Regions from separate parts of the Bacillus sp. J14TS2 genome, predicted to be linked through region 3. Evidence: riboswitches for the same ligand, from Rfam matches in the RefSeq annotation. Region 3 holds a riboswitch; each other region holds the start of a gene.
What was found. Region 3 has a riboswitch for S-adenosylmethionine ahead of KI375_RS06265 (O-acetylhomoserine aminocarboxypropyltransferase/cysteine synthase family protein). Riboswitches for the same ligand answer to the same signal wherever they lie in the genome.
Positions count from the first base shown of each region.

Region 1 (7,906 bases), on a different contig from region 3:
GTATTCACGCAGAAATCCCTTTAAGGCAGAAGTATTAGAGAACATCAACTTAAACGGACGGGGTTCAAATAAAGAAACACGACATCTTGAATTATCGATTGAAGGATCCGGTTTTTCCTTTAAACCAGGAGATAGCTTAGGCATCTTCCCAGAAAACACTCCTGGAATTGTTGATCTTATTATCGGAGAAATGGGATGGGATCGAAATGAACTTGTCCCGTTCAACCAAAAAGGAGAGACATGTCCTCTTCATGAAGCATTAACACATCATTACGAACTGACAGTGCTGACAAAACCATTACTAGAGAAGTTAGCACAGATTCATCCTAATGAAAGATTAACGGAGTTACTGCAATCAGATAAACAGGAGCTTAAAACGTATATTGAAGGACGAGATCTTGTTGATGTCATTCGTGACTTTACACCGTGGGACATACCAGCTGATCAATTTGTTGCTATTTTAAGGAAAATGCCAGCGCGTTTATATTCAATTGCCAATAGTTACGAAGCAAATCCGGAAGAGGTTCATCTCACTGTTGGAGCAGTCCGGTATGAAGCCCATAATCGAGCACGCCATGGTGTTTGCTCCATTCAGTGTGCAGAACGAGTCCAGCCAGGTGATTATTTGCCGGTCTATGTTCATGAAAATCCTAATTTTCACCTGCCAGAGGATCCGAGTAGACCAATTATTATGATTGGCCCTGGCACAGGGATTGCTCCGTATCGTTCCTTTCTTGAAGAGAGAGAAGCAATCGAAGCGACAGGAAAAAGTTGGCTGTTCTTTGGAGATCAACATTATGTAACAGATTTTCTCTATCAGATCGATTGGCAGAGATGGCTGAAAACAGGCATTCTCTCGAGGATGGATATAGCTTTTTCCCGCGATGCGGAAGAAAAAGTCTATGTGCAACATCGGATGATAGAAAAAAAGCAAGAACTATTTAAGTGGTTAAAAGAAGGGGCTTATCTTTATATTTGTGGTGATGAGAAACATATGGCTCATGATGTTCATACAACACTTCTTACGATTTGTCAGGAGGAAGGCAGTATGACTTCTGAGGAGGCAGAGGAATATCTTGCCCAAATGTTAAGGGAAAAACGTTACCAACGTGATGTATATTAAAATCCGAAGGGAGAGAGGATCACTTGACAAAAGATCGTTTGCCACCTACACAAGATGGACCGCCTAGTGATGTGGAACGGATTAAAAGCGACAGTAATTATTTGCGAGGATCACTTGCCGAAACGCTAAAAGAGGAGATAAGTGCTGGAATTCCTGATGATGATAATCGTTTAATGAAATTTCATGGAAGCTACTTACAAGATGACCGAGACCTTCGAGTTGAAAGGCAGAAACAAAAATTGGAGCCGGCTTATCAATTCATGGTACGAGTTAGAGCTGCCGGTGGTGTTGTATCAGCCAATCAATGGCTTGTCATGGATGAATTAGCAAATAAATATGGGAATGGAAGTCTAAAACTTACGACAAGACAATCCTTCCAGATGCATGGAATTTTAAAATGGAATATGAAAAAAGCTTTTAAAGAGATTCATGAAGCCTTATTGGAAACACTTGCGGCTTGTGGAGATGTTAATCGAAATGTGATGTGTAGTCCAAACCCGTATGCTTCAGAAATTCATATGGAAGTATACGAATGGGCGAAAAAATTAAGCCAATATCTTTCTCCACAGACAAAGGCTTATCATGAAATATGGCTGGATAAGGAAAAAATCGTTGATACTTCAAAGAATACGGAAGAAGTTGAACCGATTTATGGTCCTACCTATTTACCGCGGAAATTTAAAATCGGCATTGCCGTTCCGCCCTCTAATGATGTGGACGTCTATTCCCAGGATCTTGGCTTTATTGCTGTGGTAGAAAACGAGCAACTTCAAGGCTTTAACATAACTGTTGGTGGGGGAATGGGCTCCACCCATGGAGATAAAGCAACGTATCCTCAAGTTGGAAGAGTGATTGGGTTCTGTAAGCCTGAAGAAGTGCTTGATGTTGCTGAAAAGATTGTCACTATTCAACGAGATTATGGAAATCGGTCTGTTCGGAAAAATGCTCGATTTAAGTACACAATTGATAAGCGCGGCATGCCTTGGCTGATTGAGGAATTGCATTCAAGACTAGGTTGGGAGATACAACCAGCAAGATTCTTTCAGTTTGAGCACAATCGGGATCGTTATGGCTGGGTAAAAGGTTTGAATGATCAGTGGCATTTTACACTCTTTATTCAAAATGGCCGAATTAAGGACTGGGAACATTATAAATTGATGACAGGCTTAAGGAAAATAGCTGAAATTCACACAGGGGATTTTCGCTTGACTCCTAATCAAAACTTAATCATTGGAAACATATCAGAAGCTTTAAAACCGAAAATCGAAGCGCTTATTCAACAATATGGATTAACTGACGGAGAGCATCATACCGCTTTACGTAGAAATTCGATGGCTTGTGTTGCTTTTCCAACATGTGGCCTTGCGATGGCAGAATCGGAACGCTATTTACCTTCCTTGCTTGATAAAATTGACTTATTATTAGATAAGGCAGGGCTCCGTGAAGAGGAAATCGTCATTCGTATGTCTGGCTGCCCCAATGGTTGCTCAAGACCAGCATTAGCAGAAATTGGTTTTGTAGGAAAGGCCCCAGGAAAATATAACGTCTATTTAGGGGGCGGTTTTACAGGAGATCGTTTAAATAAACTGTACCGCGAAAATATTGGGGAGAAGGAAATATTAAGTGAATTAGAGCCAATCATAAGTCATTTTGCGAAGGAACGTAAAGAAAAAGAACGATTTGGCGACTTTGTCATTCGTTTAGGATATGTAAAAGAGGTCCACTCAGGGCTTGATTTTCATGATTAACAAGAAAAGCGCAAGGCGCCCGCCTATCGGCGACAAGCAAATGTTCTGAGACAAAGAAAGGCGTTCTTTGCCTTTCATTGGCTCAGGTTATTTGACCTCGAGCCGATGGCGCCTGGAGCTAGACACCAACTGCAAGGTAAGCTACTTATCCACTAGCTCCAATTTTATAATTCCTTAAACCAGAACAAAAGCACAAGCGCCTTGATCTAGGAAGAAAGGCTAAATTCACGCCGTCCTAACGGCAGACTCAAACCGCGATGTCCTGTCGCTTCGTCTGCACCAGTACGTCCTGTACGTTGCAACGCTGTTCTGACCTACATCCTGATGGCCTCCGACAAGCAAATGTTCTTGAACTTAGGAAGGGGCTTTTTTCCTTCATTGGCTCAAGTTATTTGCCTCGAGGAGCTACGCTAAAATTTTATAAATTGCTGGTAAGTAGAAAAATTTCAAAAAAAACTAATTTTCTCTTGTTTTTTAAACCAACTAACCTTATAATGTTTATAGAATTAAAAATTAATTCTAACACGTGAGTGAAACAAGAAAATTAAATAAAGATTTCATTCTTATCAAGAGAGGTCGAGGGAATGGCCCTAAGACGCCTCAGCAACCACCATTTTATGGAAAGGTGCTAAATCCACAAGTTGGAAACAACTTGAAAGATAAGAAGAATCCTTTTTATAAAAAAGGGCCTTCTTCTTATCGGAGTAGGCTCTTTTTGTTTGGAAGAATAGGGTAAGCAGATTGCTCTCTCTATGTCGATTTGTATGCGACCAAAAAGAGCCACCACTCTAAATAGTTTTCCAAAATATATAGGGAGGGTAGTTTATTGGGATTATTAGAACGTCTCAAAAAGGAAATTTTAATCGGGGATGGCGCTGCAGGAACACTGTTATATTCCTATGGGATTGATCGCTGTTTTGATCAATTAAATCTTACACACCCTAATGAAGTATTGCAGTTGCATCAAGCCTATGTTGAAGCTGGTGCTGACGTAATCCAAACGAATACGTACAGTGCTAATTATTTGAAACTCTCAAGATATGGATTAGAAGAGGAAGTAACGAAGATAAACAGAGCTGCTGTTCGTCTTGCGAAACAAGCAGCAAGTAAAGAAACATTTGTACTAGGAACCATTGGGGGGGTTCATGGAGCTGGATTACATTCTAGTGAAACAGAGGAAATAAAACGCGGTTTTCGAGAACAACTATATGCATTGCTGCTTGAGGGTGTAGATGGCCTTATCTTAGAAACGTATTATGATTTAGAAGAAATAAAAACCGTTTTAAAAATAGCTCGTGATGAAACGAATGTACCGATCATAGCAAACGTCACAATGCATGAACCTGGCGTACTGCAAAATGGAACACCACTTGAAGAGGCATTAAAACAGCTTGATGATTTAGGTGCCGATGTTGTTGGGATCAATTGCCGTCTCGGTCCTTATCATATGGTCAGAGCCTTAGAGTCTGTTCCGCTTTCAAAATCGGCTTATTTAGCAGCCTATCCAAATGCAAGCTTGCCAGAATATGAAGATGGGAAGTTTATGTACAAAACCGAACCAACTTATTTCACAGAATTTGTTCGACGCTTCCGTGATCAAGGTGTTCGATTAATTGGAGGGTGTTGTGGAACAACGCCAGAGCATATCCAAGCTTTGGTCAAAGGACGCCAACATTTAGTGCCGCTTGAAGAGAAGCAGGTAATCAAACAAAAGCCGATTTTTATCCAAGACCAGCAGGTTGAAAAGGCACCATCTTTATTTGAAAAAATTCAAACAGATCGATCCGTTATTGTGGAATTAGATACGCCAAAGCACCTAGATACAAAACCCTTTTTTAGAGGAGCACACGCCTTAAAAGAAGCTGGGGTGGATGGGTTGACATTAGCTGATAATTCATTAGCATCTCCCAGAATATGTAATGCAACAATGGCGTCTCTAGTTAAAAAGGAAGTTGATCTAAATTCATTGGTTCATGTGACTTGTCGGGACCGGAATTTAATCGGTTTACAATCACATCTTATGGGGCTACATACAGCAGGAATTCGTGATATATTGGCCATTACTGGTGACCCGACTAAAATTGGTGACTTTCCTGGAGCAACATCTGTCTATGATGCAACCTCTTTTGAATTAATCAAGCTGATCAAACAATTTAATGAAGGCATTTCTTTTTCGGGAAAATCGCTTAAACAAAAGACTCAATTCCATGTTGCAGCTGCTTTTAATCCGAATGTTCGTAATCTTGGGAAATCAGTTGAGCGTATGGAGAAAAAAGTACAGTATGGTGCCGATTATTTTTTAACGCAGCCAATCTTTTCTCCAGAAAAAATGATAGAAGTAGGGGAAGCAACCAAACATATGACAGCTCCTATTTATATCGGCATTATGCCACTTGTTTCAGCCAGAAATGCAGAATTCTTGCATAACGAAGTGCCTGGTATCAAGCTTCCGGACAATATTAGAGACAGAATGGCTAAAACAGAAGGAGATCCACAGAGAGCCAAACAAGAAGGGCTTGCCATTGCAAAAGAATTAATTGATGTCGCCTATGATTACTTTAAGGGATTCTATTTAATTACTCCATTTATTCAATACGAATTATCTGTTGAATTAGCAACCTATATTCAAGAAAAAACGCAAAATGTTGAAATACTACATTAAAGAGGTTGTTCAAAAAGCACAACAAATGTCGGCGTTGCTAACAGAACGTCAGCGCTTTTAGCCGACTTGGTCCTTTTTTGAACACGCATTTAAAAAACAAACAGGAAGGAAGATTGACATGACACAAATAAATTCATCTAATATTGGCTATCCGAGAATTGGGGAGCAGCGTGAATGGAAAAAGGCATTAGAAAAATATTGGAATGGAGGTATTTCCCAACAAGAGTTATTAGACACCACGAAGGAGATCCGTTTGAATGGGCTTAGAAAGCAAAAGGAATCAGGGATTGACTTAATTCCAGTGGGAGATTTCTCTTTATATGATCATGTATTGGACACAGCACTTATGTTTGGTATTGTACCTCAACGTTTTCAAAATAGTGGTTTATCAGCTTCTTCATTAGACACATACTTTGCTATCGCGAGAGGAACAAAGGAAGCATATGCTTCAGAGATGACGAAATGGTTCAATACGAATTATCATTATATCGTACCAGAATTTGATAATGCAAAACCGATTTTGGTAGAAAATCGCCCACTTCATTTCTATAAAGAAGCAAAAGAGGAATTAGGGATTAAAGGGAAACCAGTCATTCTTGGACCAATTTCCTTTTTGAAGCTTGGTAAGGGGTATAAAGAAACAGAATTCAACACCCTGTTAGAGGAATTACTCCCTTTATATATTCAAATTTTGAAAGAGTTAGAGGCAGAGGGGGTAGAATGGGTACAAATCGATGAACCTATTTTCGTAACAGAGTTAGCTGAACAAGAAATTCCTCTTATTAAACAGACATATCAGGCGATCGCGGATGCTGTGCCGAATCTAAACATTGCCTTGCAAACATATTTTGAGTCAATTCATCATTACGAAGAGTTGATTAATCTCCCTGTTGCTGGTTTTGGACTCGATTTTGTCCACGGGGATACATTAGAAGTCATTCGTCAATTTGGTTTTCCACAAGATAAGGTGCTATTTGCTGGTGTTATTGATGGAAGAAACGTTTGGCGAAAAGATTTAGAGCAAACATGGGGTGTTTTAGAAATCATTCAACAAATTGTCGAGAAAGACCGGATCATTCTTCAGCCATCATGCTCATTGCTACATGTACCGATAACCAAGGAACTAGAAAAAACTTTAGACCCCATCATTAAAGCAGGTTTGTCGTTTGCGGATGAAAAGTTAACAGAAATTGCGATACTTTCCGATGGACTTAAAAATGGTAAAGAGAAAATTAGTCAAGAAATCAATGAAAGTACGATAGCGATTCAAAGATTAAACCAGTCTGATTATCGTGGGGATGCACAGAGTTACGCTAATTTGGAACAAGGACAAGTAGACCGAATATCTCCATTCTCAGAAAGAATTGTAGAGCAACAGGAGGCATTACAACTTCCTTTATTACCAACTACGACAATCGGCAGCTTGCCACAAACTGCTGAAGTTCGTAAAGAAAGATTACGTTGGAGAAAAGGCGATCTACCCACCGCAGACTACGAGCAATTTATTGAGAAAGAAACAAAGAAATGGATTGAAATTCAAGAAGATATTGGCCTTGATGTATTAGTCCACGGTGAATTTGAGCGTACGGATATGGTAGAGTATTTTGGCGAAAAGTTAAATGGTTTTCAAGTGACAAAATTTGGTTGGGTACAGTCCTATGGGTCGCGTTGTGTTAAACCTCCACTTATTTTCGGAGATGTTTCCTTCGAAAATCCAATGACTGTCAAAGAAAGTGTCTACGCACAATCATTGACAGATAAGCATGTAAAAGGAATGCTAACAGGTCCTGTTACAATTTTGAATTGGTCATTTGCGCGTGATGATATTTCTGAATTTGAGGTACTAAATCAGATCGCTATTGCCCTCCGTGCGGAAATTGAAGAATTAGAAGCAAATAATATCACGATCATTCAGGTGGATGAACCAGCCTTGCGCGAGGGACTTCCATTAAAGAGAATAAATTGGGAAGCCTATCTAAATCACGCTGTTCATGCTTTTAGACTAGCAACAGCAACCGTAAAAAATAGCACGCAAATTCATACACATATGTGCTATTCCAGTTTTGGCGATATTTATGATGCGATCAATCGTCTAGACGCTGATGTGATTTCGATTGAAACATCTAGAAGCCACGGAGAAATCATTTCGACATTTGAAGAAAATACGTATGATAAGGAAATTGGCTTAGGTGTTTACGATATTCATAGTCCACGTGTACCGGCTAAAGAAGAGTTAAAAAATAATGTGTATCGAGCTCTTGCCACGATCCCAGTGAAGCAATTTTGGATTAATCCAGACTGCGGCCTAAAAACAAGAAAAGAAGAAGAAACCATCGCTGCTTTAAAAGTTATGGTGGAGGTGGCAAAGGAAAT
Region 1 is NZ_BORE01000002.1:142,368-150,273, forward strand. It holds gene KI375_RS03295 (assimilatory sulfite reductase (NADPH) flavoprotein subunit) at 1-1,123, shown strand, start outside; gene cysI (assimilatory sulfite reductase (NADPH) hemoprotein subunit) at 1,147-2,871, shown strand; SAM riboswitch class I at 3,432-3,537, shown strand; gene KI375_RS03305 (bifunctional homocysteine S-methyltransferase/methylenetetrahydrofolate reductase) at 3,698-5,533, shown strand; gene metE (5-methyltetrahydropteroyltriglutamate--homocysteine S-methyltransferase) at 5,652-7,906, shown strand, end outside.
Region 1: another riboswitch for S-adenosylmethionine. It lies ahead of KI375_RS03305 (bifunctional homocysteine S-methyltransferase/methylenetetrahydrofolate reductase); the one in region 3 lies ahead of KI375_RS06265 (O-acetylhomoserine aminocarboxypropyltransferase/cysteine synthase family protein).

Region 2 (7,906 bases), on a different contig from region 3:
CAGTTCAACTGCTTAAAGGTATTTTTGTGATTATTATTGTTAAATTATTTAGTGACTTTTTCCATTTGAATGCATTGAGTTTAATGATGGACACGGTCATTACCTGGGGCTTTTTAGCCATCATTATTATTTTTCAGCCTGAATTAAGACGTGCCCTAGAGCAATTAGGGCGTGGGAAATTTTTTGCTAGGAGTGGAATTCAAGAGGAAGAGGAGCAAAAGCATCGTGTGGATGCCATTATAAATGCAACAAATTATATGGCGAAAAGGCGAATTGGTGCTCTCATTTCGATTGAAAAGGAAACGGGCATGGGGGATTATATCGAGACGGGAATTCCAATGAATTCTACCTTAACCCATGAATTATTAATTAATATCTTTATTCCGAATACTCCTTTGCATGATGGAGCTGTGATTATCCAAAGAACAAAGATTGCAGCAGCAGCTTGCTATCTACCTCTATCCGAAAGTCCGTTTATCTCGAAGGAGTTAGGCACGAGACACCGGGCAGCATTGGGAATTAGTGAGGTGACAGATTGTTTGACCATTGTCGTTTCAGAAGAAACAGGTGGTATATCTGTGACAAAAAACGGTGAGCTTCTTCGTGATTTGTCGAATGAAAAATTCAAGGAAATTTTAACGAAAGAGCTTATTGATGATCCGAAAACGAAAACAACCTCCCCATCAATCTGGAAGAGAAGGGAGAAGACAAAGAATGGATAATTTTATGGAAAACCCTTGGTTTGTTCGTATTATCGCTTTGTTGCTAGCTGTTTTCCTTTTTGTAACAGCTAATGGTATTGGAGGGAAAAATAAAAATTCTACCCCGAATAGTATGGAGAACAGTGATGTCGATACGATTGTCGATGTTCCTGTTGAGGTATATTATGACTCCGAAAATTTAACTGTTTCTGGTGTTCCAGAAACAGTTGAAGTAAAATTGGAAGGGCAAAGGAGATTTGTTGAAGCTGCAAAAAGGCAGCGTGATTTTACAATCTATGTGGATCTCTCAGATTTAGAAATTGGGAAACATCGCGTTCCTATATTATATAGTGATATTTCGGACAAATTAAAGGTGACAGTTGACCCATCGTATACAGAAGTGAATTTACAAGAAAAGGTCACAGAAGATTTCAGAGTGGAGGCCGAATTTAATCGGAGTATCTTGGCTGAGGGCTTTGAAGCAGAACAACCAGAGGTAAGCCCCAAAACCGTTAAAGTCACAGGGGCCAAGGATGTTATTGAAAGAATCTATTATGTAAAAGCGACAATCGATGCGAGTGGCTTGATTAACGATACAATAAAAAGAGAAGCAAGGGTCACTGTACTTGATCGAGAGTTGAATAAATTAAGTGTAACTGTAGAGCCAGAAACGGTTTCCGTGACAATTCCTATTACGAATCCGCGGAAAACTGTCCCGATAAAAATTAATAAAGAGGGAGAAGCTCCTGAAGGAATCGATATTAAAGCTGTTAGCACGGTGACCCCTGAAGTGATGATTTTTGGGACAACCGACGTTTTAAAAGAGATTGACGAGCTGGAGGTATCCGTGGACATTAGTAATATACATGAGGATGCTGAAATTGAAGTGCCGATCGAAGGACCTGAAGGAGTAAATAAAATAACGCCGGAGAATATTCTAGTTAAAGTAACAGCAGATGAGCAGAAACATGAAAAGACTTTTAATGACCTCCCGATTGAGGAAAAGGGCTTAAAATCAGGAATGGATTTTGAACTAGTATCACCAGCGAAGGATTCTGTAAATTTAAAAGTGCTTGGTGAGGAAGAAGATATAGAGAAGGCGAAAAAAGAGCAATTCCATGTCACGATGGATTTAGCGGGCCTGAGCGCGGGCACTCATGAGGTTGACCTTAAAGTGGAAGCACCTGAGAAAGTAGAATGGGAACTATCACAAAAGAAGGTAAAAGTGCGAATAAGAGATAAAGAAAATGGATAATTCATTTTCTTCAGAAGGAGCGAGAATCAGAATGGGTAAATATTTTGGAACTGATGGAGTAAGAGGGGTTGCAAATAGTGAACTTACACCAGAATTAGCATTTAAGTTGGGAAGATTCGGTGGCTATGTTTTGGCTAACCAAACAGAACGCCCTAAAATTCTCATCGGCCGAGATACCCGGGTTTCAGGCCATATGCTAGAAGGTGCCCTTGTATCTGGATTATTATCAATTGGGGCAGAGGTTATGCGTCTAGGGGTCATTACGACTCCTGGAGTCGCCTATTTGACAAAGGTCTTAGGGGCACAAGCAGGAATCATGATTTCTGCTTCTCATAATCCTGTTGCAGATAACGGTATTAAATTTTTTGGACCAGATGGCTTTAAATTATCAGATGAACAAGAAAGTGAAATTGAACAATTATTAGATGCTGACGATGAGCTACCTCGTCCAACAGGTGCGTCATTGGGAGTGGTCAATGACTATTTTGAAGGTGGACAAAAGTATCTGCAATTTTTAAAGCAGTCAGTTGATGAAGACTTTACAGATATACATATCGCATTAGATTGTGCCAATGGGTCTACGTCATCTTTGGCAACTCATCTGTTTGCGGACTTGGATGCAGATATCTCGACAATGGGTTCATCTCCGAATGGCCTTAACATCAATGATGGAGTGGGTTCAACCCATCCGGAAGCTCTTGGTGCCTTTGTGAAGGAAAAAGGAGCTGATATCGGTCTAGCCTTTGATGGAGATGGCGACCGAGTTATTGCGATTGATGAAAATGGACAAGTCGTAGATGGAGATTATATTCTCTATATTTGCGCGAAACATATGCAAGCAGAAGCACGTTTGCAACAGTCAACTGTTGTGTCAACGGTTATGAGCAACCTAGGCTTCTATAAGGGGCTGGAAGAGCTGGGGATCCAGAGTGTTCAAACAGCTGTGGGTGACCGTTATGTAGTAGAAGAAATGAAAAAGAATGGCTATAATTTGGGTGGAGAACAATCAGGCCACATTATTTTCTTGGACTATAATACAACAGGTGATGGACTTCTAACCGGTCTTCAGCTTGTGAATATTATGAAGCTGACAGGAAAACCATTGTCAGAGTTAGCAAAGGGCATGCAGAAGTTTCCACAAACACTGATCAATGTGCGTGTAAAGGATAAATATCATGTAACTGCTAATGAGAAGGTCAAAGCAATTATAGAAGAAACAGAGGCAGAAATGAATGGAAATGGCCGTATCCTTGTCCGTCCATCTGGTACTGAACCGCTGGTACGGGTCATGGTAGAGGCAGCAACAGAAGAAGATAGTGAGGCATTCTCAAATCGGATTGTCGCTGTTGTCCAGGAAGAAATGGGTCTTCCAGCAGAAGAATAGATGAAAAGGTTGCGAAAAAGCTGACGGTTAGCATTTTTCGCAGCTTTTTTGTTGCTATCGATAGCGAGTTGGCGGAGGATCAAGCAATTTTAGGATTGAGTAAGCCTGTTGCATATGAAGACGCATAACATATTGATTGGCTTGTAATAAAATCATCGCCTTCGTGTAATCCATCATTTCCTTTGCTAAATCAGCATCACGAATTCTTGATGCTGCTGCAACCAGGTTTTCTTCCATTGTGGAGACATTATTATAAGCATGCTCTAATCGATTCGTATAGGCACCCATTTTAGAGCGTTCAGAGGAGACTGTTTGAATCGCTTTGTCGAGAGCATCAATGGCTTTATCCGCGTCTTCTCGATTGTTGATAGAGATATCGTCCAAATTGAGGGCTCCCACATTCATATTTCCAAAGGATAACTCAATCGTTTGCCCGGCATTGGCCCCTGCTTGAATGTGTACACTGGTTCTAGAACCGTCTAATAACGGCATGGTATTAAATTCGGTATCTCTCGCAATCCGGCCAATCTCCTCCTTTAATTGGTCAAATTCAGTAGCAAGTGCTTCCCGATCTGCGTTTGTTAATGTGTCATTGGCTGCTTCGATACTCAGCTCGCGCATTCTTTGCAGGATAGAATGGGTTTCGTTTAAAGCGCCTTCAGCTGTTTGTAACATTGAAATGCCATCTTGAATATTTCTTCCAGCCATCTGTAAGCCGCGAATTTGAGCGCGCATTTTTTCAGAAATTGCGAGGCCGGCGGGATCATCTGCAGCTCGATTGATCCGCATTCCTGTAGAAATACGCTCTAGTGCCCGTTGGGATACCGTTAAATGGCGATTCATCTGATGGACGAGCGATAACCCTGTACTATACCATTTCCCCAGCAAATAACTCCCTCCCTTATACATGTTCTATTGTTAATATCGGCAGAGAATATGAATTTTAAAGTAAAGGCATCATATATAGATATTAGTCGGCACGGAATCAGCGTTTTAAAGCAAAAGCATAGAGAATCGGCTGGATTCTCTATGCTTTAGTCAAATATTTTTATCCCCAAACTTCCTTAGCAATGTCTACAATAAATTTAAGTTTTTCCCATTGCTGTTCTTCGGTCAATTTGTTCCCATGATGGGTGGAGGCGAACCCACATTGTGGGCTTAGGCATAGTTGTTCTAATGGAACATATTGAGAAGCCTCTTTTATACGCGCAATAATTGCATTACGATCTTCTAATTCTCCATTTTTGGAAGTGACTAGCCCAAGAACGACTTGTGCTCCACCATTTGGAATATGATCAAGTGGTTTGAAATCACCCGAACGATCATCATCATATTCTAAGAAGAAGCCATTCACTTTTTCCTTGGCAAATAAAGTTGGTGCAATTAATGCATAGCTTCCTTCAAAAGCCCAGTTAGAACGATAATTTCCACGACATAAATGAGTCGTTATCACGAGATCTTCCGGTTTTCCCTCTAACACCCCATTGACTACTCGTAAAGCTAAGTCAATTAAGTATTCACGAGAAAACTCTCCATCATTGAATGGGATATCTGGTGAAGATAAACCAGCGATATAAACATCATCAAATTGTAGATAGCGGCAGCCTGCATCATAGAAGGCTTTTAGCGCATCACGATAAGTTTGGATCACATCTTTAGCATAGTCTTCGATATCTGGGTAGATCGTCACATCCCGAATGCCCTCATTAAATAATTGGTTAGGACTTGGAATCGTTTGTTTAGCGACTGCACGTCCACCGACAATTTCATTAAATTCAATAAAGTCCTTCACATGAGGATGATCAGGGTTAAAAGAGACCTTTCCGGTGTTTCGTACATTATATTTTTCGGTTTCTTCTTCTCCATTAAAAATATAGCCAACTTCTGGCACATAGCCTTCAATGCCAGTAAGATGTTCTTGAAAATCTGTATGCCAGAAACGGCGTCTAAACTCACCATCTGTTACAAGTTCTAGGCCTGCTTCAATTTGTTTATCAACAATACGTTTAATTTCTTTGGTTTCAATTTCATGTAATTGTTCCGCTGTAATGGTTCCAGCTTTAAAATCCTTTCTCGCTTGATGAATGCTATCTGGTCGTAATAGACTTCCTACATGGTCCGCTCTGAATGGAGCTTTTGTTTTTGTAATAGTTGTCATGGTTTGTTATCTCCCTTTAATAAGTTTGGATCGTTACTTCAGCTCTTGGCAAAAGTTTGACTTGCTGCTTGAAAGGCTTGTTTTACATCAGCGATTAGGTCATCAGCCTTTTCTACACCAACTGAGAAACGTAATAATCGTTCACATACGCCCCTTTTGATTCGTTCTTCTCGTGGGATATCTGCATGGGTCTGAGTCGTTGGATACGTGATAAAACTTTCAACCCCTCCTAGACTTTCAGCAAAGGCAATGAGCTGTAAATTTTGTAGAAAAGGGTCTACCCATTCACTGTCTTGAATCCGGAAAGAGATCATTCCGCCTTTCCCGGCGTAAAGAACATCTGTAATAAAGTCCTCGTTTTCTAGATATTTGACGATTTCTCTCGCATTTTCTGTATGCTTTTCCATTCTGAGATGAAGTGTTTTTAATCCCCTCACGAGCAGCCAAGAATCAAGTGGTGATAAAATTGCTCCTGCTGCATTATGGTTGTTCGCAAGCTGCTCGCAAATCTCTCCACCTTTTGCGACTAGAATCCCAGCCACAACATCATTATGTCCACCGATATACTTGGTCGCGCTATGAACTACAATGTCAGCGCCTAATTCAAGTGGACGTTGATAGTACGGTGTTAAGAAAGTATTATCGACAATCAATAATAGGTCATGTTTTTTCGCTAGTTTCCCGCATTGTTCAATATCGATTTCCTGCATTAATGGGTTTGTGGGAGTTTCGATGAGCAATGCTTTTGTTTTCGGTGTAATGAGCTTTTCCGTTGCTTGCAGATTATCAAAATCAGAGTAAGTGGTTTGAATCTGATAGGATTCTTCGTATTGTTTGAGTAAACGATACGTACCACCGTATAAATCAGTGCAGGCAATAATTTCGTCGCCTGATCGGAATAGGGAGAGGGCTAGTTGAATGGCTGCCATCCCCGAGCTACAGGCAAATCCAGCATCACCGGATTCGAGATTCGCCATTCCTTCTTCTAGTACAGAGCGAGTAGGATTTTTCGTCCTCGAGTAATCATAACCTGTGGAAAGACCAAGTCCTTGGTGTTCATAAGCAGTTGATAGATAAATAGGTAGATTGATAGCACCAGTTTTTTCATCTGTGCGGTTTCCTAGTTGTGCAAGTTTTGTTTCAATATTATTGACTGGCATAATCTTCATCCTCTTCTAAAAAAATTAAAGACCTTCTTGTGATAAGAAGGTCTTCATAATTGAAAACGAACTTCTTATCTTCTAGGTTTGAAAACCTATTGGAATTAGCACCATTGCCTTATAGGCCGGTTGCTGAGACATCAAAGGGCCAATCCCTCCGTCTCTCTGGATAAGAAAAACACTATATAATTTTTCGAAAGGTTTAATGATTTATACTTTAGTACATATTTCCGAAAAAGGCAAGGGTTTTTTCTATTCATCTCAAAAGGAATTTTAAATGGCTAAGAATGAAGGACTAGTTTCGCTTATGTTAAAATAGAAGAAGTGGAAAAGGAGGGCTCTAGATTGAATTCAAAATGGCATGAACGTTTTTCAATGGATGAGTATTTCTATGGCAAAGAGCCTAATTTGTTTTTAGTACAGGCGACAAAGCAATTACCTAAGGGGAAAATTCTTTGTATTGCCGAGGGAGAGGGGCGGAATTCGGTCTTTCTCGCCTCCCGAGGATATGATGTAACCGCGTGGGATTTTGCCCAATCTGGGATTGAAAAGACGAAAAGATTGGCTGAAGATCGCGGCGTGATTGTCAACACTGAATGGCATGATTTAGCTGACGTAGCATGGGAAGAGGAAGAATGGGATGCGATTATACATATATTTGGGCATTTCCCAACTCCTATTTTTGAAAGGACAGTAGAGGGTATTCGTAAGGCCTTAAAGCCTGGGGGCTATTACGTAAGTGAATTATACACAAAGGAACAGATTGAATATGGAACGGGCGGTCCTAAGGAAATTGAAAATCTTTGCGACCCAGCAACACTATTGAGCCGATTTTCAGATTATTTTATCCAACATTTTTATATTGGTGAGGTAGAAAGAATTGAGGGACAGGGACATACAGGTGTAGCGCATGTTGTCCAAAGTATTTTTCGAAAAAGAGGTTCTGCTAAAGTAGAGAAGAATAAATTCTAGTTTGTGATGAATAAAGATAGTGTGAAGAGAATGACCTACTTTTTGAGCGGCTATCTGGAATAGCCGCTTGTGTATGGAAAGGATGGAACAAATGAATGTAAAGGAAACACTGCAGCCTATTACGACAGCCTATGATCCATGGGAAGCGTATATGGATGTGAACGAATTTGGGGAGATGGTGTTATCCAATATTGAATTTACGACAACAACGCTATGTAATATGCGCTGTGCTCACTGTGCAGTTGGCTACACATTGCAAGATCGTGACCCTGATGC
Region 2 is NZ_BORE01000007.1:185,109-193,014, reverse strand. It holds gene cdaA (diadenylate cyclase CdaA) at 1-722, shown strand, start outside; gene KI375_RS12615 (CdaR family protein) at 715-1,956, shown strand; gene glmM (phosphoglucosamine mutase) at 1,988-3,340, shown strand; gene KI375_RS12605 (flagellin N-terminal helical domain-containing protein) at 3,395-4,228, opposite strand; gene KI375_RS12600 (5-methyltetrahydropteroyltriglutamate--homocysteine S-methyltransferase) at 4,389-5,489, opposite strand; gene KI375_RS12595 (methionine biosynthesis PLP-dependent protein) at 5,537-6,658, opposite strand; SAM riboswitch class I at 6,730-6,834, opposite strand; gene KI375_RS12590 (class I SAM-dependent methyltransferase) at 7,004-7,630, shown strand; gene yfkAB (radical SAM/CxCxxxxC motif protein YfkAB) at 7,722-7,906, shown strand, end outside.
Region 2: another riboswitch for S-adenosylmethionine. It lies ahead of KI375_RS12595 (methionine biosynthesis PLP-dependent protein); the one in region 3 lies ahead of KI375_RS06265 (O-acetylhomoserine aminocarboxypropyltransferase/cysteine synthase family protein).

Region 3 (7,906 bases):
TTTTCATCATTCATATTTATTTTGAATGGTTCCTTGTATTCAATGGCATGTACATTAAAATAGGCTGGCTGCTGAACCTCAATCGTAGGTTTAACCCCTTTACCATGTATCCAGTTCCCATCAGGGGTTAACCATTTCGCCATCGTTAATTTTAAATTACCTCCAGCTTCCAAAGGAATTGGTTGCTGCACTGTCCCCTTGCCGAAAGTTTTTGTACCGATCAAGGTTGTACCATTGACTTCATTTAAAGCGGCCACCAGAATTTCTGATGCAGAGGCGCTGCCTTCATCCATAAGTACAGTAATAGGGTAGTTTTTCTGCTGTTTCAATTCCGAATAATAGGTTTGCTTTTTACCTGAACGCTCCTCGATTTGAACATAGGGTTTATCCCCTGTCACTAATTGAGTCAGGATTTCTTGTACACTAATTAACATACCACCCGGATTTCCCCGTACATCAATCACAAGGCCATCAATCTTTTCCGCTTCCAGTTCCTTCAATTCTGCCTCAAAGTCTCTCGCTGTTGCCTCCGCAAAAGAAGTGATCTCAACATAGCCAAATTTCTTTCCGCCACTCTCTTTCACCTCGGAAAAAACGGTCAAAATTGGGACTTCGTCTCTGGCAATCTCGTATGTGAGCGCCTTAGATACACCAGTCCTCGTTATATCCAGTGTCACCGTTGTTCCTTTTTTTCCACGAATTTTACTCGATGCTTCGTATAAATCCAACCCATCAACAGGGTCCCCATCAATCCTAATAATTTGATCCTTTGCTTTTAGCCCTGCCTTTTCAGCGGGGGAATTTTTTATTGGGGAAATAATCACAAGCTTTCCTTCTTGAATGGCAATTTGAGCTCCGATTCCATTAAAGCTAGAATCCATACTCTCATTAAATCTTTCTGCGGTTTCTTCATCCATATACACAGAATAGGGATCTTGCAATGTCGCAACCATTCCTTGAATCGCACCTTGGGTTAATTTCTTCGTATCTACTTCTTCTACATAAGCCTGTTGGATTAACTCATAGGCTTCTGCTACTTTTTCCATAGCTGGTAGTATCTGCCCCGTTTTTGCTTCTTGACTCCCTTGTGTCTCTTGCCAATTCGGAAGAATCCACACCATACTCGCATATATACCGCTTGCTCCTAAAAGGAATGAACAAACGGAAATGATAACCAGCCACCTTTTCTTCATACGTTTCCTCCTCACCGCAATTAGGCCAACAGGATGTTGGTCAAAACGGCGAAGACATGCGGACGGAGGCCCACACGACGGTCAAAACGGTGTTGCGAAGACAGGGACGTACTAGTGGCAGGCGAAGCAACAGGACGCTGCGTTTTAAGCCTGCTGCCAGGACGACGCGAACTTAACCGTTTATCCATTTTAGCCGTTTATCTCTTCATCCATTCTCCTTTATGAATAGCCTCTATAAATCCTATGCGATGAGGGGACAAGTTATAACTAATTTAGGACAGCTGCTTTATTACTTTGAAAAATACTAATAAAATCTTCTAACATAGCGCTAGCTGTTGGTTTACTCCCCGCTCCCGGTCCTTGGATCATGATTTTTCCAGCCAAGGAAGTTTCCAGCACGACTGCATTATCTACACCTTCAACAGAATATAAAGGATGCCCGCTATCGATTTCAACAGGACGAACAAACGCCTGGATACGATCTCCTACCTTTTCCAACTCTGCAATATGCTTAAAACGGCCGTTAGAATTAGAAATCTTATCTTGTGAAAGGCTTGCTATTCCTTGGAGCTCAACTGTTTTCCACGGTGGTTGCTTCCCGTAGATCAACTGACTCAAAATCATAATTTTATAGAAAGCATCGATTCCCTCTACATCATTCGTTGGATCAGCTTCGGCAAAGCCAAGGGATTGAGCTGTTTTTAACACTTCGGCAAACGGAAGTTGTTTCTGTCTCATTTCCGTTAAAATAAAATTAGAGGTACCATTTAGCAATGCTTGAACCCGCTCAATTTTATTCAATTGTAGTTGCTGTTGAATGGTGCGGATAACGGGAACCCCGGCTGCAACGGTCGCTTCGTAGCCAATTTGAACATTGTTTTCTCGCGACTTTTCCAATAAACCTTCTCCGTGTTTAGCAAACATTTCTTTATTGGCTGTAATAATATGGCATCCATGCTTAATGGCTTCATCCAGGTAATGATGCGCTGGTTCAGCACCGACAATCGACTCAAAGAGGACATCAAGCCCTGGAATTGCTAAAATTTCTTCAATATTATTTGTTACCATAACATCTTCTGCTACTTCCCGCTCTTTCTTTTCATCTTGAATCAGCACCGCTACTACCTGCACTTCGGCTCCAATAAGCTCCTTTAATTTTTCTTGCTGATTACATATAACCTCATAAACGCCGGCTCCAACTGTGCCAAGCCCTAATAGTGCTGCTTTAATGATTCGCACCTATTTCTCCCCCTTATTCATGGATGTCATTTAAAAAAAGGAGACTGAAACGCATGGCGCCAGCCTCCTAGCTTTCTTTGCCTTACTTTACAGACACTTTTTCTACGGCTTTTCCGATCGCTTGATTAAGATCAGCTATAATATCTTCAACAGCTTCAAGACCAACCGAGATACGAATTAATTCTTCCTTTACCCCAACAACCTTTAACTCTTCTGCACTTAATTGTTGATGCGTTGTGGAAGCAGGATGGATAATTAATGATTTTGCATCTCCGACATTCGCAACATGGGAAAATAATTTCACATGGTCGATGGTTTGTCTTCCTGCTTCTCTTCCACCTTTAATACCAAATACGATAATTGAGCCAGCACCTTTTGGTAGATATTTTTGTGCTAGTTCATTGGATGGGTGATTTTCTAAGCCTGGATATGATACCCACTCAATCGCTTCATGATTCTCTAAAAATTCTGCTACGGCTTTTGCATTTTCTATATGTTTATCAATTCTCAAATGTAATGTTTCTAACCCTTGTAATAATTGGAAAGCATTATCTGGGCTTAAGCATGGTCCAAAATCACGTAGTAATTGCACACGTAATTTTGTTGCAAAGGCAGCATTAGGTACATCAATCCCATAACGAAGCCCATTGTATGTTTCATCCGGTTCTACAAAATCAGGGAATTTCTCGTTATTCCAATCAAACTTTCCTGCATCGACAGCAACCCCACCGATTACCGTTCCATGGCCGCCAATCCATTTTGTTGCAGAATGGATGACAATATCCGCTCCCCACTCAATTGGCTTACAAAGATAAGGTGTAGCAAAAGTACTGTCAACAATAAGTGGAATCTCATTTTCATGCGCAATATTTGCCACAGCTTCCACATCAAAAATATGCAAGCTTGGATTTCCGATAATCTCACCAAAAAGTGCTTTCGTTTTAGGCGTAATTGCTTTGCGAAAATTTTCCGGATCTTTCGGATCTACAAACTTCACATTAATTCCATATTTTGGCAGTGTCACAGCAAATAGATTATACGTACCTCCATATAGATCCGTGGCCGCAACAATTTCATCACCAGCACGTGTAATATTCAAAATCGAAAAAGCAATGGCTGCCATTCCAGATGATAGACCAACAGCGGCCGTACCCCCTTCAAGCAAAGCGACTCTTTTTTCAAATACATCAACCGTTGGGTTGGTAATCCTTGTATAGATATTTCCCGGTACTTCTAATCCAAATACCTTTTGCGCATACTCCGAATCTTTAAACACATAAGAGGTTGTTCTATGTACTGGAACAGCGCGTGCTCCTGTTTCATCTGGCTCTTGTCCTCCGTGCAATAATAAGGTTTCTGGTTTATATTGTTCTTGTGACATTCCCTCTCATCCTCCTTAATGATATCATCCTTATCGCTAACACTAGTCAAAAAACCCCCTTCTGATAAGAAGAGGGTTTGATTGTATTTCCGCTCCTTATCTCTCAGACCATGCAGTCTGTAGGAATTAGCACCTTTTCAGAATAATTCCTCTGAAGGTTGCTGGGCATCGCAGGGCCTATCCCTCCGCCACTCTTGATAAGAGTATTACGATTCACTGTTATTAACATCAAGTATAGTCTATTATTCTCAAAGAAGTCAACCTTATTTTCAAATAATATATCCATTATTTGTTGTTAATTGTCTATTTTAAATCTTTTACAAGCCTTTCCATCATTTCTTCGTCCATAGGACCGATAATACTTTTCGCTATTAATCCATTGGAATTGATAAAGTAACTTGTCGGAATAGAGATAACCTGGTATTTATCGCCCACTTCTCCCTTTTCATCTAACAGAATAGGGAAATGCAATCCATACTCCTTGACAAACTTTTCAACTTTTTCTCGCTTATTACCAACACGTTCACCGGAAGTAAGATTCACAGCAATCACTTCTACACCTAATTCTTCCACTTTTTCTTGATAAAATTTCTCCATATGGGGCATTTCTGCTTTACATGGACCACACCAGCTTGCCCAAAAATTCAATAATACTTTCTTTCCATGTAGGCCAGATAGTTTGAACTTTTCACCAGCTAATGTTTCTAATTCAAAATCAGGTGGAATATCCCCTTCGGCTAAGCCTTCCGAATAAACGCCATTGGATGTTTCGGTGGCAGCCTCCAGCCTCAGCTGGAGAACTTGTTCTTGAGTTTCTTCCACTTCTTTCTTCGCTTGTGTTTCTTGGACAATATTAATGACTAAAACCCCTGCTAAAATCGCTAAAAGACTAAAGCCAAATATTTTCTTCGTCATGATGAAACCTCCCATTTTCGCAGAGCTATCACTAAGATTATAGCCATGAGGAAATAAGTGACCATTGGAATGGATAGTAAAGAGTGATGAAGGGAATAAAATATCGCCTGCACAGCTGTATAAAGAATCAGTAATTGTTCTTTCCATAATAACTGATTTTTATTCGACACGAATAATATGAATACTCCACCGATGAATAATTGCATTCCCATCCATAGGAAAGAGCCTTGATCCAAAATAGCCTGGAGTACCTCATATACAATCATGGAGCAAATCCAAGCTTGATACATATTCACCACTTGCAAATTCCGAAGTCTAACCTTATGTAATGTATAAAAAATTGTTACTGCAAAACCAAGCCAGTATCCTTTCACACCGCCATTAAAGTATAAAATAGATAAGGGGTGAGCCCATATCATCGGAAATTGGAAGAGAAGGACACTGAACTTCCATGTTACCAGCCATATAAAAACAGCATTTCCATACCACTCTGCTGTTATCCTCTTTTTATAGAGATATAGGCCTGCTGCTGTGAGTATGCAGGCACCGACAATCGCAATCCAAGAAGCGGGAATCGTTAATGTACCAATGGTATACCACTTAATGAATCATCCCTCACTTTCCAAAGACAAATATCGCCTTATAAATGCATGTTCAAAAAGGACCAAGTCGGCGTCAATCGCAAACATCCGACACTAGTACGTCCTGTATGTCGAAAGTTCGAGACGGACTTGTAGATGATATACTGACTTCCGTGTTGTCCACAGGACGTGGGCGATTTTAGCGGGAGGTCCTTTCCCTGCCAACGAACTTTCATAGGATGTGATGACGTCGACGTTCAACACAGGACGTGCCGGTACTCAGTCGAAGATCCTTTAGCTCGCAGCGCCATTTTTACAATGACCTACAATAAGGAGGTCACAAAGGCGTTGCGACAGGTTATCGCCTTTGACCATCCTCTACAAGATCGGTGATAACAAGCGAGAAAATGATTCCTTAAAGCGAATGTAAAGGGAACGATTTTGGTATTCTTCCCAACTTAATCCATGAGAATGCTTCACATCCTCATGAAAGATATCGACTAATTGTTGGACAAGTGCTCGATCATATAAAAAGGCATTCACTTCAAAGTTTAATTTAAAGCTGCGAACATCAATATTTGCCGTACCAACTGTGGCAATTTTACCATCTGCAATAATCGTTTTTGCATGAATAAATCCATTATCGTAAATATAAACTTTCGCCCCTGTCTTTAGTAATTCCCCGACATTCGAATAGGTCGCCCAATAGACGAAAGCGTGATCTGGTTTATTTGGAATCATTAATCTTACATCGACCCCTGAAAGAGCGGCTATCTTGATTGCATCAAGCACACTTGCATCTGGAATAAAATAAGGTGTCTGAATGTAAATATATTTTTTGGCTGATGAGATAAGTTTTAATATCCCATATTTGATTTGCTCCCATTCAGAGTCGGGGCCGCTTGAAACAAGTTGGACATCTGTATCTCCTTTTGCACCAATTTCCGGAAAAAGTCTGTCCTCATAGCGAATTTTTGCCGATGAAGCTTGGTTCCAGTCAAGAATAAATCTTGTCTGCATGCTAAAAACAGCCTTACCGCTAATTTTTAGGTGGGTATCTCGCCAGTAACCAAATTTTTTATTTAGCCCAAGATACTCATCGCCAATATTGAATCCTCCGATATAGCCACTTTCACCATCAATGATCACAAGCTTGCGGTGGTTGCGAAAATTCACCTGTAAATTTAAGTGGGGGATTAAAGCAGGAAAAAAAGCACTTACCTTTCCACCAGCTTCAAGCAAAGGTCGAAAAAATCTTTTTGGTAATCGTCTTGAGCCCATTGCGTCATATAAGACTTTTACATCTATGCCTTCTTTCGCCTTCTTGACAAGCATTTGCAGTAACTCATTGCCGAGTTTATCATTCCTGATAATATAATATTCCATGTGGATATGATCTTTCGCTTTGTCTAAATCCTGTAATAAAGATTGAAACTTATCTTTTCCATCACTAAAAATCTCTACCTTATTATCTTGGGTTAAAATGGAACGATCATTCACAAGCAACATATAGATGAGATCTTTATATTGGATTGTTTTCGTATCGTGGAAAGGAAATTCTCCAGTTTGCAATAATTCAATTTGATTTTTAGTAATCTCCATAATGCCAATTTTATTCGAATCTTTCCATTGAAAAAGCTTTTTACGGCTTAAATTCTGTCCGAAGATAAGATATAAAATAAAACCAGCTACAGGGACAAAAAATAGAACCAATAGCCAAGCCCATGTTGAGCCAGGATCTCTTCTCTCCAAAAACACTACGAAGACAGCCAAAATAATATTTAATAAAAGTGCTAAACTAACCAAAGCTGCACTAATCGCTGTAAAAGTCATATAGGCTCCCCACATCATTTATTTTCTGAAAAGCAGATTCCCCTCCTTAAGTATTTCAGAGGTACATCCTTTTCAGTTCAGGTTTACTTACCATATGAATGGCTTTTTTCACAAAAAATACTCCACTATATCTTAGCATACTCTTTACATGAAAACACGAGGATTGAGCGTTTGAATTCACCTTTTGTCGGTCATTAGATCTTCTAAGCGAATTACCTTGCTACTTCCCTGTCAACTAGAGCGATATTACAGTAATTAATTTACTATGAAACGAAAAAAAGCCGCATCATCTTGATACGACTTTCAATCGGAAAAGGAGCATTAGTAATAAGTTGTTCCCTTTATTAATTTAAGTAGTTTAATGGATCTACAGCATTCGATTTAGAACCGTTCCATAATCCACCTGCATGTACTTCAAAATGCAAATGTTGACCATAAGAATGTCCTGTATTTCCCATAACGCCAAGTTGTTGACCTTTTTTCACTGATTGTCCTTCTGATACACTGCGGCTTCTCATATGCGCATACACTGTTTCATAGGTTTTTCCGTCAATATGATGAATGACAAACACGACTTCTCCATAGCTGGAAGATTGGTAGGATCTATGTACGACCCCGTCAGCTGCAGCTACAATTGGGACGGCACCACTATTGGCAATATCAATCCCAAAGTGGGTTGCTCCCCATCTTCCTCCAAAACCAGATGAAACAGTTCCAGCAGCAGGCCAAGAGAATGTACCCGAACTTGCTGGCGGGGCCTCCGG
Region 3 is NZ_BORE01000003.1:301,319-309,224, reverse strand. It holds gene KI375_RS06275 (S41 family peptidase) at 1-1,193, opposite strand, end outside; gene KI375_RS06270 (homoserine dehydrogenase) at 1,461-2,432, opposite strand; gene KI375_RS06265 (O-acetylhomoserine aminocarboxypropyltransferase/cysteine synthase family protein) at 2,515-3,813, opposite strand; SAM riboswitch class I at 3,907-4,017, opposite strand; gene KI375_RS06260 (peroxiredoxin family protein) at 4,117-4,728, opposite strand; gene KI375_RS06255 (hypothetical protein) at 4,725-5,102, opposite strand; gene cls (cardiolipin synthase) at 5,688-7,142, opposite strand; gene KI375_RS06245 (murein hydrolase activator EnvC family protein) at 7,487-7,906, opposite strand, start outside.

Region 4 (7,906 bases), on a different contig from region 3:
AGCAGCGATTGATGTTCAGCAAGTTGGAACAATTGATTTGACCCAATTTGCAACAGAAGAAGTGTTATTTGCCGTCTTTCATGAAATGCCGTTTTCTATCGTCCTGTCACTTATCGGGATTGCTTTGGTTGCGATCTTTTTTATCACATCTGCAGACTCTGCAACCTTTGTATTAGGTATGCAGACAACTTATGGATCTCTTACCCCCCCCAATACTGTTAAGCTTTCATGGGGAATTATTTCAGCAGCTATGGCCTCTATTCTCTTATATAGTGGTGGCTTGGACGCATTACAAAACGCTTTAATTATTGCGGCCTTACCATTCTCCATTATCATGATCCTGATGATGTTCTCGCTTTATAAGGCATTGGCCAGTGAGAAAAAAAGGCTGGGACTTGTGCGAAGACCCAGGGAACCAAAAGCAGAAAAGTCATCAAAATAAGGCTCCTAAGAAAGTGTAAAACTGCAATTTACCTATAAGCCAGAAGTTTATAAATTCCTGCACACCAAAAAACCCGAGATTCTATATTAGAATCCGGGATTCTTTGGTTTAGGCGTAAACAGCATTAATACAAATAAATGTTTTTATCCTGGAGAATGTGATTGGCGATCTCAGCTGCTTTACTACCGTTAGCCCCATCATTTTGAATATTAACAGCAAAATAATAAAAATGATGATTCTTTTCGATATAGCCAATAAACCAACCATTCACATCTATTCCATTAATCGTACCTGTGCCTGTTTTTCCATGTAATTGTCCCTGTGCTTTCTTCTCAATTGAGATTGCTTGCTTAACGGCCTGAATGTTTTCTTCTCTGAAACCGAAGCGGTTTTCTTGTAACGCAACTAATAATTCCACTTGTTCAATTGGAGAAATTTTTAATGAAGATTCCATCCAATATTGATCCAGCTGCCCGGAAAGATTCTCATTTCCGTACATTATTTTATCAACATAATGTTGTAATTGTTTTTTGCCTACCTTCTGATCAAGATTCTGGAAATACCAGTTCACTGAACTTCCTATGGCTGTATCCAAATTATGGTTTTGATTCCATTCTGGATAAGGGTGAACTTCACCATCCCAGGTCTGTACATTGTTGTCAGGTGTTATCACATTTGACTCTAAGGCAAATAAGGCTGAGTAGATTTTATAGGTGCTGTTAGGAGAAACTCTTTGTTCACTCATCTTCCGATTATAAATATGATATTGATCTTCGGATGCATCATATAAAACAAAACTGCCTTTATATCCTTGAAAATAACGAGCTAAATCTTCATATATAACCTCTTCCTCATCGAATGCATAAACATCAGAACTGGCTACAGCATTAGTGAAGGGTGTCAGGCATAGCACAAACATGCCTAAGGCTATGCAAATGGCTATACTTTTCCGTCTCAATAATTGTGAATCCTCAGTATGCTTCGCAATGCTAAGGATTCTTTGTTTTATTTGCTTTTTCGTTCCTCCTATTCCTGGAACAAATTGTTCATACACATGATCATGTTTTCCTCTCGCAAAATGAAGAATTGTATGCCCATAGTCGATATAGTTATCTTCATCTATCAGACTTAGCACAGATGCATCACAAGCTAATTCACGATCGATTCTTATCCGTTTTAAAGCATACCAAACAAATGGATTAAACCAATACAAGATTTGCAAGGCCCACATCAGATTATTAACGAGCACATCTTTGTTTTTTTGATGGCTTAATTCATGTAAAAAAACATATTTTAATTCATTCAATGAAAATTCCCTTTGAGCATGTAAAGGCAAAAGGATAGATGGCTTTATCATCCCAAAGGTAATCGGGGAGTTGATCATTGAAGTCTCCTGCAAAGTGATCTCTCTTCTGACCCCGACAATCTTCTTACACTCTTCTAACAGATCGCTTATTTTTTGATTGCTTATAAGTGAAGCCGACTTTTTAATTTTGCGGATTTGGCCATGTGAATAGATAATCCATCCAGCTAAGACAACTATGCCAATTACCCAAACGATTAACCCCATAGTGAACACAAATTCTGGAGTTGACCTATTCACCGATATAGCAAAATCGCGTAATAGATCACTGTTTTCCGCTTGAGAGATTGTGGACCCAGTCATACTTTTTTGCTTAAGGGAATTCGCTGTATTTTGCGTGAATATATTTGTAAAAAGCGTTGGGATTGCTCCAAGTTTGAAAAAATCCCATGGAAAAAAGGGCGTCATTAGGGGAACGAAAAGAAAGTACCAAATTTTATAATGCACTTTAATAGAAAGATGCTTGCTCAATCCCTTTTTAAGCAAAAGAATCGTGACAATCAGCAAAGTAACTAGCAAAGTACTTAGCATAAAACGATGTATAAAGGCATCCATTATTCTCCCCCTTTCTTCTTCTCCCTTTCAGATAATATCGCTTTTAATTCATCTATATCTTCTTCTGACAGTTGATCATTCTCAATAAAATTTAACACCATAGAATTTAGAGCACCATTAAAAAACTGTTTAAGGAATAGTTCACTTTTTTGTTCAACATATTCATGCTGTTGAACAAGTGATGTGTAAACAAACACTCTTCCATCTTTTCTCGTTTGCAATACCTTTTTCTTTACTAGACGTGCAAGCATCGTATGAATGGTATTTGGTTTCCAGTCAATTTTCCCCATAACCTTCTCGACAACCTCGGGAGTTGAGATCGGCTCATACTTCCATACAATTTTCATCACTTCATATTCTGCTTCCGATATTGGCGGAATCTCACTCATTCTTCAAACCCCCTACTCTTACATGTGTAGTATTTATTATATAAAATAAATACGCAGGCGGTCAAATCAAGCAGCGCATATGTTATGTGCCCATTTTTGAGAAATAGGCATATAATTCTTCTATAAACGCTTGGTTTAGCTGGGTTGCAGAGTTTCCGGAAGTATAATTCTCTACAAGTGAAAGAACTAAAAAATCATACTCATTTGTATCAAAAGCAAGTAAAAAACTGTTTTCATTCCCTTGTTCACCTTGTTTCAATTTTAACTCAGCTGTGCCCGTTTTGGCAGCTAAATGATGCTCTGGGTTATACAGACTATGGGCCGTTCCATTTGGATCATCAACTACCTCAACCAAGCTATCTTTTATTTCATTGACTGATTTACTTGTGAGTGCAGCTTTCGTTTTTCTTTCTTTTTTATCTGCTAATAATTGCGGATAAATGATATTTCCCTCATTCCGAAAAGCAGAGTACATCACAGCCTGCTGAATGGGAGTCATCAATAATTCCCCTTGTCCATATGCCGTATCAGCTAAGAGGATTTCTGAATCAAATGTATCTTGATTCGATATTTGCGCGGGCTTCATAGCAATGGGTAAATCTAATTCTTCCCCAAAGATGAATTGGTCTAAGCCCTTTCTGAAACGTTTTTCTCCTATCTCTAATGCTTCTTGGGCAAAATAGATATTATCAGAGTAAATTAAGGCCTGCCTCATATTTACCTCACTTACATCAGAAACACGGGTCACAGAATAACCTCCCCAGCTTTTATCCTTTTGCCAATTTAAACCACTTATTTCTCTTACCTTATCTACTTGTGTCACATTTGCATCAAGGCCAATGCCTGCTGTGATCGTCTTAAATGTTGACCCGGGTGCATAACCGACTGCAAATCTAGAAAGAAATGGTTTTCTCTCATCATTCGCATATTCATTGTAATCATCCTGCGATATCCCTTGCACCATTTTATTAGGATCAAACGACGGCGAACTAACCAAAGCATAGAGACCACCGTCTTCGGGGTTCATCACAACTGTTGCTCCTGGTTTCTCTTTCAAATGCTCATAGGCTTTCTCTTGAATATAGGCATCGATGGTTAATTGAATATTTTCACCATCCATCTTCTCTACCTTTTGAATTTCTTGCTTCTTCTCTCCCTGTTCATCAACGATAACAAGCTCCCCGCCATCTTTTCCCCGTAATTCCTTATCAAAAGCTCGCTCTAACCCCATTCTTCCAATCATATTTTCTTCAGATAAATTTGGATTTTTTTCTAAATCCTCCTCTGTGACCTTACCAATATAACCGACTAAATTAGCTGCTGCCTCCTTTAAAGGGTAATAACGAACCTTAGTATCTTGGTAGGCAACCCCAGGCAATGGCTTTACTTTATCAGATTCAATGATTTTAAGAGGTACGAATAAATCGTCTTTTATCCAATCTTGTTGTAGTGTTTCATGCAAATCATTCAGTGAAATATTAAATTGTTTACTTATATTTTCAAGACTACTTTCTTTTTCCTTCCCCTGACCCAAGTCTTTCGGAATGACACCTGCCCATTTAAAATCCTCATTAACAGCCAGTTTATTGCCAGCATGGTCATGAATTTCACCACGTTCCGCTCGGGAAACACGAAAGGCTACCTTATCCTTTCCCTCCATTTCTGGAAAAATAAGAGAAGGATCCCATTCTACAAAATAATCATCATCCTTTCTCACAAGCTTTGCCTGATAATGCAATTTATCCATGTTACCTAGAGGTGTGGTGAAACTTAGTTGGAATGAAAGCATTTGTTCATTATGATTTATTTCATCTATGTTTACCTTAGTAGCACGGATGTTTTGAATAGGGATGCCATTAAAAATCTTTTCATATTTATCTTTTACTTCGTCTAAAGTATAGTCTAGCGCTGTGTATGATTGCTTATCAAGTACATCACCCAAATCCTCATACTCTTTATCTTCTAAAATTTGCAGGAAATGATCCGCTAATTCTTGAACTTGGTCGCGATCACCTGCATGTATAAATTGAAAGTAACCAAATCCCCCAATCCCTATGAGCAAGAGAAATATTATTATTATATAAGGAAGCATTCGTCGCTTGTTTCTTCTCATTCGACTAGTCATATATTCATCTCATCCTTTAGTTATTATTAAATACTACAAATGTAGTATAATGAGCAAAACTACACACGTAGTAATTAAAATCATTATAGCATGCTCTTAAGGATTTAGCCAATACGTAAAACAGCCTCTGTTGACTTGCATAGTTATTTAGGGTAACTTATTAATAGTCAATTACATATTGTATGCTATTTCTTATCTAGAGAGGTGGAGGGACTGGCCCTACGAAGCCTCGGCAGCGGACTCTTAGAAGTACTGTGCCAATTCCAGTAGTTACTTACTTGAAGATGAGAAGAGGAAGTCTACTATGTTTTTTTAAAGCCTCTTTCATTCAAATGAAGAGGTTTTTTTATTGGGTAAAAGTGAAAAGACATCTCAAAGGAGGACAACCAATGTACTCGATGGATTTAACGGGAAAAGTAGCCATTGTCACAGGTGGGGCAAATGGAATCGGAAAGGCAATTGCCGATGCATTTTTGGATTGTGGTGCAAAAGTGGCGGTTGCTGATATGTCCATGTCAGAAAAGGACGCAAATGATCATCTATATTATGTTCAAACCAATGTATCTAAAAGCGATGAAGTAGAAGCGATGATAAAAAAAGTAACAAATCACTTCGGGAGATTGGATATTCTAGTCAACAATGCAGGAATTTCCACGATGGATTATATGGTGAATATTAAAGAACAAGATTGGGATCGGACGATGGATGTGAACACAAAAGGGGTATACTTATGCATGCAAGCGGCCGCCAAAGTTATGAAGGCCCAAGGGGAAGGCGGGAAAATTATTAATATTTCCTCCCAAGCTGGAAAAAATGGCTATCGCTTGATGGGAAGTTACGTAGCCTCGAAGCATGCAGTATTGGGAATCACAAAGGTAGCTGCAATTGAATTGGCTCCAGACCAAATTAATGTGAATGCTGTATGTCCAGGGATCGTAGAAACGGATATGAAAAGGACAGAAAGAGTAATTGGCGGGGAACTTCGAGGGCTAGATGGAGAAGCGATTCGTTTAGAAGACAACTCTCAAGTACCATTAGGAAGAACAGCATCGCCAAAAGATATTGCCAATGTTGTCGTTTTTTTAGCTTCAGAATACTCGGATTACATGACTGGACAAGGTATCAACGTTACTGGCGGGATGACAATGAACTAATCAAGTTTAAGGGGGGATATTTATGACAACGAAGACGAAAAAAGGAAGTCTTCTAGCACTGTTACCATTGCTTGTGTTTGTGTTGCTTTTTATTGGGAATGGAATTATTTCCGGAGACTTTTCGAATATGCCATTAAATGTTGCGATTGTTATTGCTGCAGCCGTTGCATTAGCGATGAACAGAAAGGAAACCTTAACAAAAAAATTAGACATTTTTACAAAAGGGGCTGGCCATCCCAATATTATTTTAATGGTTGTGATTTTTATATTAGCAGGTGCATTTGCAGAAACTGCTAAGGGGATGGGGGCGGTTGAATCTACCGTGAATATGGGGCTATCCTTCATCCCTAGTAATCTATTAATGGTAGGATTATTTATTGTCGGCTGCTTTATTTCCATTTCAATGGGGACATCCATGGGCACAGTAGCTGCTTTAGCGCCAATTGGCATGGGTATTGCTGACCAAACGGGAATATCAATGGCTTTAGCTATGGGGACGGTCATTGGCGGAGCCATGTTTGGCGACAATTTATCAATGATTTCAGATACGACGATTGCCGCAGTGCGTACGCAAAAAACAAAGATGAACGACAAGTTCAAAACAAACTTTTTTATTATTTTACCCGGAGCAATTGTGACAGCCCTCATTCTTTGGGTTGTAACAATGGGAAATGAGATCCAGACTCTTGGGGAATATCCTTTCAATTTCATTAAAATTCTTCCTTATATCCTTGTGTTGGTTTCCGCATTAGTAGGGATTAATGTTGTCGTTGTTCTGCTTGGAGGAACGCTTTTTGCCGGAATCATCGGCTTAATCGATGGTTCCTATACACCAACGGGGTTGATCAAAGCAGTCTCAGAAGGAATTATAGGTATGGAGGATATTGCTATTGTAGCCGTACTTATTGGTGGTATGATAGGCATTATTCAACATAATGGAGGGATTGATTGGCTGCTGAACTTTGTAACCAGCAAGTTGAAAACAAAAAAGGGTGCCGAATTCGGAATTGCCGGATTGGTTAGTGTAGCAGATATCGCAACAGCCAATAATACGATTTCGATTATTATGACCGGTCCATTAGCTAAAAATATTGCAGATGAATATAAAATTGATCCGCGAAAATCAGCGAGTCTATTGGATATTTTCGCAAGCTGCTGGCAAGGACTTGTTCCCTATGGCGGACAAATGCTTGTTGCTTCAGGACTAGCTGCGATTTCACCTGTTAGTATCATACCATTCTCATTCTATCCGATGGCACTTGGGATCTGTGGTATTTTAGCCATACTCTTTAACTTTCCAAGACATCGTCATACAAACAGCAAGAATAAAGAGTAAATGGATTGAGGATAAATAGATAAAAAACAAATTTAAATAAAATATGTTACGATATTAATAGAAATAATAAATTGTTTAGGAGTGAATTAGATTATGGTTCAAAAAATGAATGTCGAAAGTTTTAATCTTGATCATACAAAGGTAAAGGCACCTTACATCCGCCTAGCAGGAGTCACAGAAGGCGCAAATGGGGATGTTATTCATAAATATGACCTTCGCTTAAAACAGCCAAACAAGGCGCATATGGAAATGCCTGCTCTTCATTCACTTGAGCACTTAATGGCAGAATTAATTCGTAATCACCATAATAGTGTAGTCGATTTAAGCCCAATGGGATGCCAAACAGGATTCTATCTAACCGTAATTAATCATGACAATTTTGATGAAATCCTTGATGCTGTTGAACAAACGCTAAACGATGTTCTCGCAGCGACAGATGTTCCTGCCTGTAATGAGGTGCAATGCGGTTGGGCAGCAAGCCACAGCCTAGAAGGTGCACAAGCACTCGCCCGCGAAATGCTCGCACAAAAGGATGAATGGCG
Region 4 is NZ_BORE01000017.1:1,876-9,781, reverse strand. It holds gene KI375_RS21560 (glycine betaine uptake BCCT transporter) at 1-442, shown strand, start outside; gene KI375_RS21555 (BlaR1 family beta-lactam sensor/signal transducer) at 567-2,360, opposite strand; gene KI375_RS21550 (BlaI/MecI/CopY family transcriptional regulator) at 2,360-2,749, opposite strand; gene pbp4 (penicillin-binding protein PBP4(5)) at 2,832-4,874, opposite strand; SAM riboswitch class I at 5,064-5,165, shown strand; gene KI375_RS21540 (SDR family NAD(P)-dependent oxidoreductase) at 5,264-6,028, shown strand; gene KI375_RS21535 (Na+/H+ antiporter NhaC family protein) at 6,051-7,364, shown strand; gene KI375_RS21530 (S-ribosylhomocysteine lyase) at 7,458-7,906, shown strand, end outside.
Region 4: another riboswitch for S-adenosylmethionine. It lies ahead of KI375_RS21540 (SDR family NAD(P)-dependent oxidoreductase); the one in region 3 lies ahead of KI375_RS06265 (O-acetylhomoserine aminocarboxypropyltransferase/cysteine synthase family protein).